DNA from 3 places in the Mesorhizobium sp. SP-1A genome. Region 1 is predicted to be linked to each of the others. Evidence: predicted binding sites of a transcription regulator. Region 1 holds the regulator's gene; each other region holds the start of a gene.
The links. The regulator PhoB, encoded in region 1, activates phosphate uptake and scavenging genes when phosphate is short. The targets are predictions, from matches to a motif close to TGTCATNNANCTGTCAT.
Positions count from the first base shown of each region.

Region 2: the regulator PhoB is predicted to act here: its motif matches at 1,250-1,266, upstream of QU595_RS07990 (RNA degradosome polyphosphate kinase).
Region 3: the regulator PhoB is predicted to act here: its motif matches at 1,860-1,876, upstream of QU595_RS07450 (LTA synthase family protein).

Region 1 is NZ_JAVXZD010000004.1:190,395-193,671, forward strand. Features, by position in the region: gene pstB (phosphate ABC transporter ATP-binding protein PstB) at 1-615, shown strand, start outside; gene phoU (phosphate signaling complex protein PhoU) at 642-1,349, shown strand; gene phoB (phosphate regulon transcriptional regulator PhoB) at 1,365-2,054, shown strand; gene QU595_RS19275 (ROK family protein) at 2,074-3,277, opposite strand, start outside.
Region 2 is NZ_JAVXZD010000001.1:1,615,485-1,618,761, forward strand. Features, by position in the region: gene QU595_RS07980 (FAD-dependent monooxygenase) at 1-907, opposite strand, end outside; gene QU595_RS07985 (zinc-finger domain-containing protein) at 934-1,179, opposite strand; gene QU595_RS07990 (RNA degradosome polyphosphate kinase) at 1,332-3,277, shown strand, end outside.
Region 3 is NZ_JAVXZD010000001.1:1,525,569-1,528,845, forward strand. Features, by position in the region: gene QU595_RS07450 (LTA synthase family protein) at 1-1,805, opposite strand, end outside; gene fabD (ACP S-malonyltransferase) at 2,076-3,017, shown strand; gene fabG (3-oxoacyl-[acyl-carrier-protein] reductase) at 3,071-3,277, shown strand, end outside.

The DNA of each region.
Region 1 (3,277 bases):
CGCGTGCTGAACCGCATCTACGAGCTTTATCCCAAGCAGCGCGCCGAAGGCGAGGTGTTGCTCGACGGCGACAATATCCTGGCGCGCTCGCAGGACCTGAACCTGTTGCGCACCAAGATCGGCATGGTGTTCCAGAAGCCGACGCCGTTTCCGATGTCGATCTACGAGAACATCGCCTTCGGCATCCGGCTCTACGAGAAGCTGTCGAAATCCGAGATCGACGGCCGCGTGGAACAGGCGCTGAAGCGCGCCGCGCTGTGGGGCGAGGTCAAGGACAAGCTCCATGCCAGCGGCCTGTCGCTGTCGGGCGGCCAGCAGCAGCGGCTGTGCATCGCCCGCACCGTGGCCGTGAAGCCGGAAGTGATCCTGCTCGACGAGCCGGCATCGGCGCTCGACCCGCTGTCCACCGCCAAGATCGAGGAACTGATCGACGAATTGCAGGCCGACTACACCATCGTCATCGTCACCCACAACATGCAGCAGGCCGCGCGCGTCTCCAGCAAGACCGCCTTCATGTATCTGGGCGAACTGATCGAATTCGACCGTACCGAGAAGATCTTCACCTCGCCGCGCGAGAAGCGCACGCAGGACTACATCACCGGCCGCTTCGGCTGACATCGGCTGCGAAAGAAGACAGGACCATGAGCGAACATATCGTCTCCTCCTTCGACGAAGACCTGAAGCAGGTCGGCAAGCTGATGCGCGACATGGGCGAACTCGCCGGGGCAATGGTCGCGGATTCGACCCGGGCCCTCATAGAGGCCGACAACGCGCTGGCCCAGCGCGTCGTCTCCGACGACGCCATCATGGACGCGCGCCAGCGCGAACTGGACACGCGCGCCATCACGCTGATCGCCAAGCGCCAGCCGATGGCCGACGACCTGCGCTCGGTGGTCGGGGCGATCCGCATGGCCGGCGATTTCGAACGCATAGGCGATCTCGCCAAGAACATCGCCAAGCGCGTCGGCGCGGTCGGGCAGGGCATGGTGCCGCGCGAGCTGGCGCATTCCATCGACTCGATGGCGGAACTGGTGCTCGAGCAGGTGTCGGGCGTGGGCGAGGAATATGCGGCAGGCAATGCCGCCGCGCTGGCGACGCTGCGCGACAACGACGCGCGCATCGACGAGAAATACACCTCCGTGTTCCGCGAACTCCTGACCTACATGATGGAGGACCCGCGCAACATCACCGCCTGCACGCATCTGCTGTTCTGCGCCAAGAATCTGGAGCGCATCGGCGACCATGTGACGAACATCGCCGAGAATGCCTATTATGTGCTCACCGGCGAGCAACTGTCGCCCAACCGGCCGAAACATGACGAGACGGCCATGTCGGCGCCTGCGGCGTAAGGACGGGACAGCCAGATGATTGCACCGCGTATCATGGTGGTGGAGGACGAGGAGCCGCTGGGCGTTCTGCTTCGCTACAATCTGGAATCCGAGGGCTACCAGGTCGAGGTGGTGGCGCGGGGCGACGAGGCCGAGATCAGGCTGCAGGAGCACGTGCCGGACCTGCTGGTGCTGGACTGGATGGTGCCGGCGGTGTCGGGCATCGAACTGTGCCGACGCCTCCGGATGCGGCCCGACACGGAACGGCTGCCGGTGATCATGCTGACGGCGCGCGGAGAGGAAAGCGACCGCGTGCGCGGGCTTTCCACCGGCGCAGACGACTATCTGGTCAAGCCGTTCTCGATGCCGGAATTCATGGCACGGGTGAAGGCGCTGCTGCGCCGGGCCAAACCGGAAGTGCTGTCTTCGGTGCTCAAGGTAGGCGACATCGTGCTCGACCGCGAGTCCCACCGCGTCTACCGCAAGAAGGCCGAGATCAAGCTCGGCCCGACCGAGTTCCGGCTGCTGGAATTCATGATGCGGCATCCGGGCCGCGTGTTCTCGCGGGCGCAACTGCTCGACAATGTGTGGGGCGAGACGATCTATATCGACGAGCGCACGGTGGACGTCCATGTCGGGCGGCTGCGCAAGGCGGTCAACAACGGCCGCATGCCCGATGTCATCCGCACCATCCGCGGCTCCGGCTACGCGATCCGCGAAGACTGATTACCGACGGGGAGTTTGCTTATCCGGCGGGCTGGCCTTGCTGGCCGGGCGCCAGGATCTCCTGGTCGACGAAGGTCAGCGCGCGCATGGCGCAGCCTTCGCGGATCAGGGCGAGTTCGTCCGGCTCCGTATCGAAGGAGATGGAGCCTGAATGCTGGCCGCCCGCCGTGCGGGCGATCGCCTGCCGCAGCGCGGGCTCGATCAGGTCGAAAGCCGTGGCGCCCACGCCGACCATGGTGACGGGCGCCGGGTCAATGAGCGCGAACAGGCTGCCCAGCCCATAGCCGAGCGCCTCGCCGGCCTTGCGATAGGCTTCGCGTTCCGGCCCCTCCGCAGCGCGCGCCTTGTCGGCCAGCGCCTTCATGTCGGCGTCGCCGATGTCTGCCGGGGGCGTGTCCTCGCCGAGGCCGTGGGCGTTGCGCCAGATCGCATAGTTGCCGGCATAGGCTTCCACGCAGCCGCGCCGCCCGCAGCGGCACAGCGCGCCGCCGGGCCGGTGGATCATGTGGCCGAACTCGCCGCCCGAGGAATGCGTGCCGACGAACAACTCGCCATTGAGCACGATGCCCATGCCGATGCCGTGCGACAGCAGCATGGCGATGAAATCATGGCGATAGCGGTCGGTGCCGCGCCAGCGCAGCCCCACCGCCATCATGTTGCAGTCGTTTTCCATCGTGGTCGGAATGCCGAAGACGTCTTCCAGCACATCCGCCAAGGGAATGTCCGTGTGCGGGGTGATCGGCGACCACAGCATGGTGCGGGCGCGGGAATCGGTTATGCCCTGCACCGCGAGCGCGATGCGCAGCACGCGCCTGCCCGCAACCGCCGGATCCCGCAGCCGGTCGCGCACGATCGAAACGCAGGCGTCCGCCAGCGCGGCGCGGGGCAGGGCGAGCGTGTCCAGCCGGCGCTGCTCCTCGGTGACGACGCGGCCGGCATAGTCGATCACCGTGACGGCCAGGAAATTCAGGGACAGCACCAGGGTCACCACCGCGGCGGCCCGCGGATCGAGTTCCAGTCCGATCTGCGGCCGCCCGCGCTTCAGCGGCGAGGCGCCGCCACGGCTCTGGGCAAGCACGCCTTCGGCGATGAGATCGGACGAGATGGCCGAAATGGTCGAATTGCTGAGGCCGGTGATCGCCGCGATCTCCGTGCGCGAAGGCTGGCCGCTGCGCCGCACGGCCGCGATCACCATGGCGCGGTTGCTCCGGCGCAGGTCGTCG
Region 2 (3,277 bases), on a different contig from region 1:
CGATCAGGGCGACGCGGCCTCGCGCGATCCAGGACGGCTCCTGATCGACCGTATGCAGCGGCCAGGCCAGCCAGGACTCCGCGCCGGCGATGAGACGGCCGAGGGCCGGCGCCGTGCCGCGCGTCGCGCGTGCCAGGATTTCGGGATCGGCATTTCCGGACCAGCCCTCGGCGATACGTTCGCCTTTGGTGAAGGCCACGAGGTTCAACGCCTCGCCGCCGCTGACGGGATAGGCGATCATATGGAAGCCGGCGTGCAGGAAGGCGGTGACGCAGTCCGGCGCGCCCAGCGCTCCGAAAGAAGCGCCGAACGTTTTCGTCAACGGCACGGTGGTGCGCCATGCGAGTTCGCCGCTGAACCGGCTGCCTGTCTTGAAGTCGGCGGCCTTTCTGACCGTCGACCAGACCCCGTCTGCGCCAACCAGCAGCCATCCGGGCACTTGCCGCGTTTCGCCTCCGGTCGTTACCGACAGGCTGACGCCTTGTCCGTCCGTGCCGACGCCGCTTACCTTCGCATCGAGCGCAAGTTCGATGGCCGGATGCGCCTCGACACGCTCCAGCAGGGACCGCTGGAGGTCCGCCCGGTGCGCGACCAGATAGGGCGCATGCCACCTTTTCTCGGCTGCTGCACCGAGAGGAACGCGGGCCAGTTCCTTCAGGGAGGCGGCGCTTTTCAAAACCACCGCCTCGGGCCGGACCACCCTTTGCCGCAAGGATTCGAGAACGCCGAGCCGTTGCAGGATATGGGTGGCGTTCGGCGAAAGCTGGAGCCCGGCGCCGACGGTTTCGAGGCGCGGCGCCTGCTCGAACACGCGCACCGGAAATCCGCGCGTGGCAAAAGCCAGGGCTGCCGTGAGGCCGGCGACGCCCGCGCCGGCGACCAGCACCGGATGGTTCTGCGCGTTCATCTTCCGGCTTGGATCGGCTCAGCCGTTCAGGCTGCGCGGACGATGTAGAGGCAGCCTGCCGGAACCGTTTCCGTTGCGGAGAGCTGCGGCGAATAGCGATAGAGCGTGGAGCAATACGGACAGACTTTTTCGTCCTCCGAGCCCATGTCCAAATAGACATGCGGATGGTCCTGCGGCGGGTTGGCTCCCACGCACATGAATTCCTTCACGCCGATGTCGATCGCCGCATGACCCGCGTCGTTCTGGAAATGGGGAATGGACCCGCCGGCCATGTCTGTCTCCCGTCTCGCTTTCGTTCGGTAGCTTGCGTTTGAAGCATATGCCGCCGCTTTGCAAGATCGATGAAATGAAACTGTCGCAAAACCGTGCCAGAGGATAAGTTGAGCCGGATAAACGGCACGAAACCGGAGAGAGAAGGAAGGACATGACCGAACTGAAGCCGGTGCAGGCTGAATTCACGGCCGTCGAGGATGCGGGCTCTGTGGCGGGCAATCCCGATCGTTTCGTGAACAGGGAGTTCTCCTGGCTTCAATTCAACCGGCGCGTGCTGGAAGAATCGCATAATCCCAACCATCCGCTTCTGGAGCGGGTGCGCTTCCTGTCCATTTCGGCCGACAATCTCGACGAATTCTTCATGGTGCGGGTCGCCGGCCTTGCCGGGCAGGTGCGGCAGGGCATCAAGCTACGCAGCCCCGATGGCCGCACGCCCGAACAGCAGCTCGAACAATTGCTGCGCGAGGTGGAGCGGCTGCAGGAAGACCAGCAGAAGAGCCTGGTCGATCTGCGGGTTCTGCTCAATGCCGAAGGCATCGCCAGCATCACCGGCGATCAGTTGACCAAGGACGAGCGGATCTGGCTGGAGGAGCATTTCCAGGAGCAGATCTTCCCGGTCCTCACGCCCTTGTCGATCGATCCGGCGCACCCGTTCCCGTTCATTCCGAACCTCGGCTTTTCGATCGCGCTGCAACTGCGCCATCGCAAGGACGGAGAGATGATGAGCGCGCTGCTGCGCCTGCCGCAGGCGCTGAAGCGGTTCGTGCGCCTGCCGGACCGCAAGGACACGGTGCGCTTCATCCCGCTGGAGGAAGTGGTCGGCCTCTATATCGGCAAGCTCTTTCCCGGATATGAGGTGAAGGGCTCGGGTACCTTCCGCATCATCCGCGACAGCGATATCGAGGTCGAGGAGGAATCGGAAGACCTGGTGCGGCTGTTCGAGACGGCGCTGAAGCGCCGCCGCAGGGGGTCGGTCATCCGCATCGAGTTCGACATGTCGATGCCGGAAGAACTGCGCGATTTCGTGGCTGGCGAGCTGGGTGTTTCCTCCAGCCGCATCAGCGTTCTGTCGGGGCCGCTGGCGCTCAGCCAGATATCCGAGATCGTGGCGGTGGCGCGCGACGACCTCAAGTTCACGCCCTACAACCCGCGTTTCCCAGAGCGTATCCGCGAACACAACGGCGATTGCTTCGCGGCGATCCGGGAGAAGGACATTGTCGTCCACCATCCTTACGAGTCGTTCGACGTCGTGGTGCAGTTCCTGCGCCAGGCCGCGGCCGATCCCGAGATCGTGGCGATCAAGCAGACGCTTTACCGCACCTCGAACGACAGCCCGATCGTGCGCGCGCTGGTGGATGCCGCCGAGGCCGGCAAGTCGGTGACGGCATTGGTGGAGCTGAAGGCCCGCTTCGACGAGGAAGCCAATATACGATGGGCGCGCGACCTCGAACGGGCCGGCGTGCAGGTGGTGTTCGGCTTCCTCGAACTGAAGACGCACGCCAAGATGTCGCTGGTGGTGCGGCGCGAAGACGGCCGGCTGCGCAACTACGTGCACCTGGGCACCGGCAACTACCACCCGATCACGGCCCGCATCTATACGGACCTGTCCTTCTTCACCTGCGATCCGCGCATCGCGCGCGACGTTTCGCAGATATTCAACTTCATCACCGGCTATGCCGAGCCGACCGGCGAAATGTGCATCGCGCTTTCGCCCTATACGCTTCGCAGCCGCATTCTCGGCCACATTGCCGAAGAGATCGAGCATGCGCGCAACGGTCGGCCGGCGCGCATCTGGATGAAGATGAATTCACTGGTCGATCCCACCGTGATCGATGCGCTTTACGAGGCCAGCCGGGCCGGCGTGGACATCGACCTGGTGGTGCGCGGCATATGCTGCCTGAGGCCGCAGGTTCCGGGCCTGTCGGAGAACATCCGCGTCAAATCGATCGTCGGCCGCTTCCTCGAGCACAGCCGCATCTATTGCTTCGGCAACGGTCACGGCCTGCCTTCCGACGAGGCTATCGTCTACATCAGCTCCGCCGACATGATGCCGCGCAATCTCGACCGCCGCGTGGAAACCATGGTGCCGATCACCAA
Region 3 (3,277 bases), on a different contig from region 1:
CGGAAATCGCGGATGGCCGGATCAATCTCCTTCTGGCGCGCCCAGTCGGGCGTGGCGTTGCCGTTCGCGTCGAACAGCACGTTGCGGTCGACGATGCGGTAGCGCTCTTTCAGGTCGCCGAGGAAGCCCGTGTAGTAGGGGTGGGTGATGCCAGCCGTCTTCATCAGGTAATAGGGCAGGAAGGCGGGGCTGATCGAGCCCAGGTCCTGCACGGGTCCCGACTTGTTCGACCACACCACCAGCGGCGTGTCGTGATGCAGCAGCATCTTGTCGGCCGGCTCCTTGCGGGGGGCGACGTTGTCCTTCAGGAAGCCCGTTTCGACATAGACCGGGCCGAGCGGAGGCAGGTGATCGCCGAAGAATGCGATGACGGTCGGCCGGTCCCTGTTCTTGGCCCAGTCGATCAGGCGCTGCAGGCTGCGATCGGCGTCCGCCGCGCCTTCCGTATAGCTGCGGAGCGAATCGCGCGACCATTGGCTGGTCGATGCCTGAACGGCATGGGTGGGGTCCGGATAGCGGTTCGGCTCATAGGGTCCATGGTTCTGCAGGCTGACGGCGAAGAAGAAGAACGGCTGATCGGTTTCCTCGCCCTCGCGGATGATCTCGTCGGTCATCGACGCATCCGAGGCCAGCGGTCCGCGCTTCTGCATCGGCGGCAGGTTTTCCTCCGACTTGAAGTCGTCGAAGCCGAAATCCTTGTAGACGTTGGTGCGGTTCCAGAACCAGTTCGTGCCGGGATGTATGGCGCGGGCCTCGTAGCCTTCGCTCTTGAGGAAGGTGGCGAGGGACGGGATCGGCGCCCGCACATATTGCTGGTAGGGGATGCTGCCCGCCGGCAGGAAGGCGTTCGAAAAGCCGGTCAGCGCCTCGAACTCCACATTGGCGGTCATGCCGCCGAATTCCGGCGAGAACACAGAACCGGCCCGCAACGACCGCACTGTGGGGATCGGGTCGGGCTTGATCGTCACGCCCGGCAATTGCGTCGGATCCCAGAAGGATTCGCTCATGACCAGGATGATGTCGGGCTTCTCGGCCGGCACCGAGGCCGCCACCTGCGGCTTGGCGATGGTGGAGATGGCCTTGTCCGAATAGCCCGCGGGCGCCGAGACATGCGCCATGGGCACGTTGAGCGCGAAGGCGAGGGCGAAACCGTTGGAATTGTAGTTTTCCTTCTGGTCCCACATCATCGGGATGATCTGCAGACGATCGCGCGTCCAGGAGAAGCTCGCATAGTCCATGATCGAGACGAAAAACGCCAGCAGCGGCAGGCAGATCGCCAGCCGCGCGAAGCGGCCCTTGTAGGTCATGACCCGGATGCGCCGCCGCCACTGGCGCCAGGCGAACACGAACAAGGCCAGCGCCCCCACTATGCCGATCAGCATGGCCAGCCCGGTCAACGGGCGCTCGCGTACCAGCAGCGGCATCAGATCGACGATCTGGCGGGCGAACAGGATATCGGTCGGATAGAGCGGATCGCCGAGATAGAGCGACTTCTGGTGGCCGATGAAGGCCAGCGCCAATGTCAGCGGCGCCACGATGACGAGGCTCTGGTAAATGCGCCCGAGCAGCGCATCCAGAGTGATCATGATCAGCGTGAACAGGATGATCGTCGTCCAGCCGGGCTTGAACGGTTGCAGGAAGAAGCCGAGCGTGGCGGAAAAATCACCGCGGAATATCAGCTCGATCGAAAACACCAGCGCCGTGGCGGTCGCAAGCGAAAGCAGGCCGTAGCGCATCGCGGGCCATTTCGGTCCGATGCTTCGCGGCGTTTCGCCCGTTCCGTGTTTCCGTTCCAATGCGGTCATATCCACGCCTGAACCAACCATTGCCTGCACGCAGCCCCCAAGACGCACAAAGTCCGTCATTTAACCGTCATGAAACCGTCACGCAAACAGGGTGGTTGCGGCGAAAGTGGGAAAAGCCGGCAAAATTATCGTTTTCCATTTTAATCATGCGTGATCCGAAAAACCCTGTTTCCACGGCAGCTTGACCGCCGGCGTGCATGCAGGCCGGGCTTGACTTGGCGCCCCGCCTTGCGCCACACGCAACCGAGATAAGGAAAACGGGTTCAGCAAATGGCTATCGCATTCACCTTTCCGGGGCAGGGCAGCCAGGCCGTCGGCATGGGCAAGGATCTTGCTGATGCCTTTCCCGACGCGCGCCGCGTTTTCGAGGAAGTCGACGAGGCGCTGGGCGAAAATCTCTCGAGGCTGATCTGGGAAGGGCCCGAAGAGACCCTAACCCTGACCGCGAACGCGCAGCCGGCGCTGATGGCCGTGTCGCTGGCGGCGGTGCGAGCGCTGGAAGCGCGCGGCTTCTCCTTGAAGGATAAGGTGGCTTACGTCGCCGGCCATTCGCTCGGCGAATATTCGGCGCTGGCCGCTGCTGGTTTCGCGTCTGTGGCGGATGCCGCGCGGCTGCTGCGCATCCGCGGCAACGCCATGCAGTCGGCCGTGCCGGTGGGCGAGGGCGCCATGGCCGCCATAATCGGGCTCGACCAGGCCGACGTTGAAGCCGCCTGCGCGGAGGCGGCGAAAGGCTCGGTCTGCCAGGTCGCGAACGACAATGGCGGCGGCCAACTCGTCATTTCGGGGGCCAAGGCTGCCGTCGAGCTTGCCGCAAAGCTGTGCACTGAAAAGGGCGCGAAGCGTGCGCTGATGCTTCAGGTGTCGGCACCTTTCCATTCGGCGCTGATGGCGCCGGCGGCCGACGCCATGCGGGAAGCGCTGGCCGGAGTGAAGAAAAGTGCGCCCGTCATGCCCGTGGTGTCGAATGTTTCCGTCACGCCGACGAGCGATCCCGAAGCCATCGCCGCCCGGCTGGTCGAACAGGTGACCGGACGTGTGCGCTGGCGCGAGACGGTGGAATGGTTCGGCGCCAAGGGCGTGACCACTCTTTATGAAGTCGGGGCCGGAAAGGTGCTCTCGGGGCTGGCGCGGCGCATCGACCGCGACATTGCCGTCGCTTCCATAGGCGCGCCCGGCGACGTGGAAGCCGCTCTGGCGGCGCTTGGCTGACCATTTGAATTCGACCCCGCCCGTGTGAAGGGCGTGCCCGCAAGGAGGCGAACATGTTCGATCTGACTGGCCGCAAGGCGCTCGTCACCGGTGCGACGGGTGGCATCGGCGAGGCCATTGCCCGCACCCTGCATGGGCAGGGCGCTACCGTCGGCCTTCATGGCACGCGCGTGGAAAAGCTGGAGGCGCTGGCGTCCGAACTGGGCGAGCGGGTGAAGCTGTTTCCCGCCAATCTCTCCGATCGGGACGAGGTGAAGGCG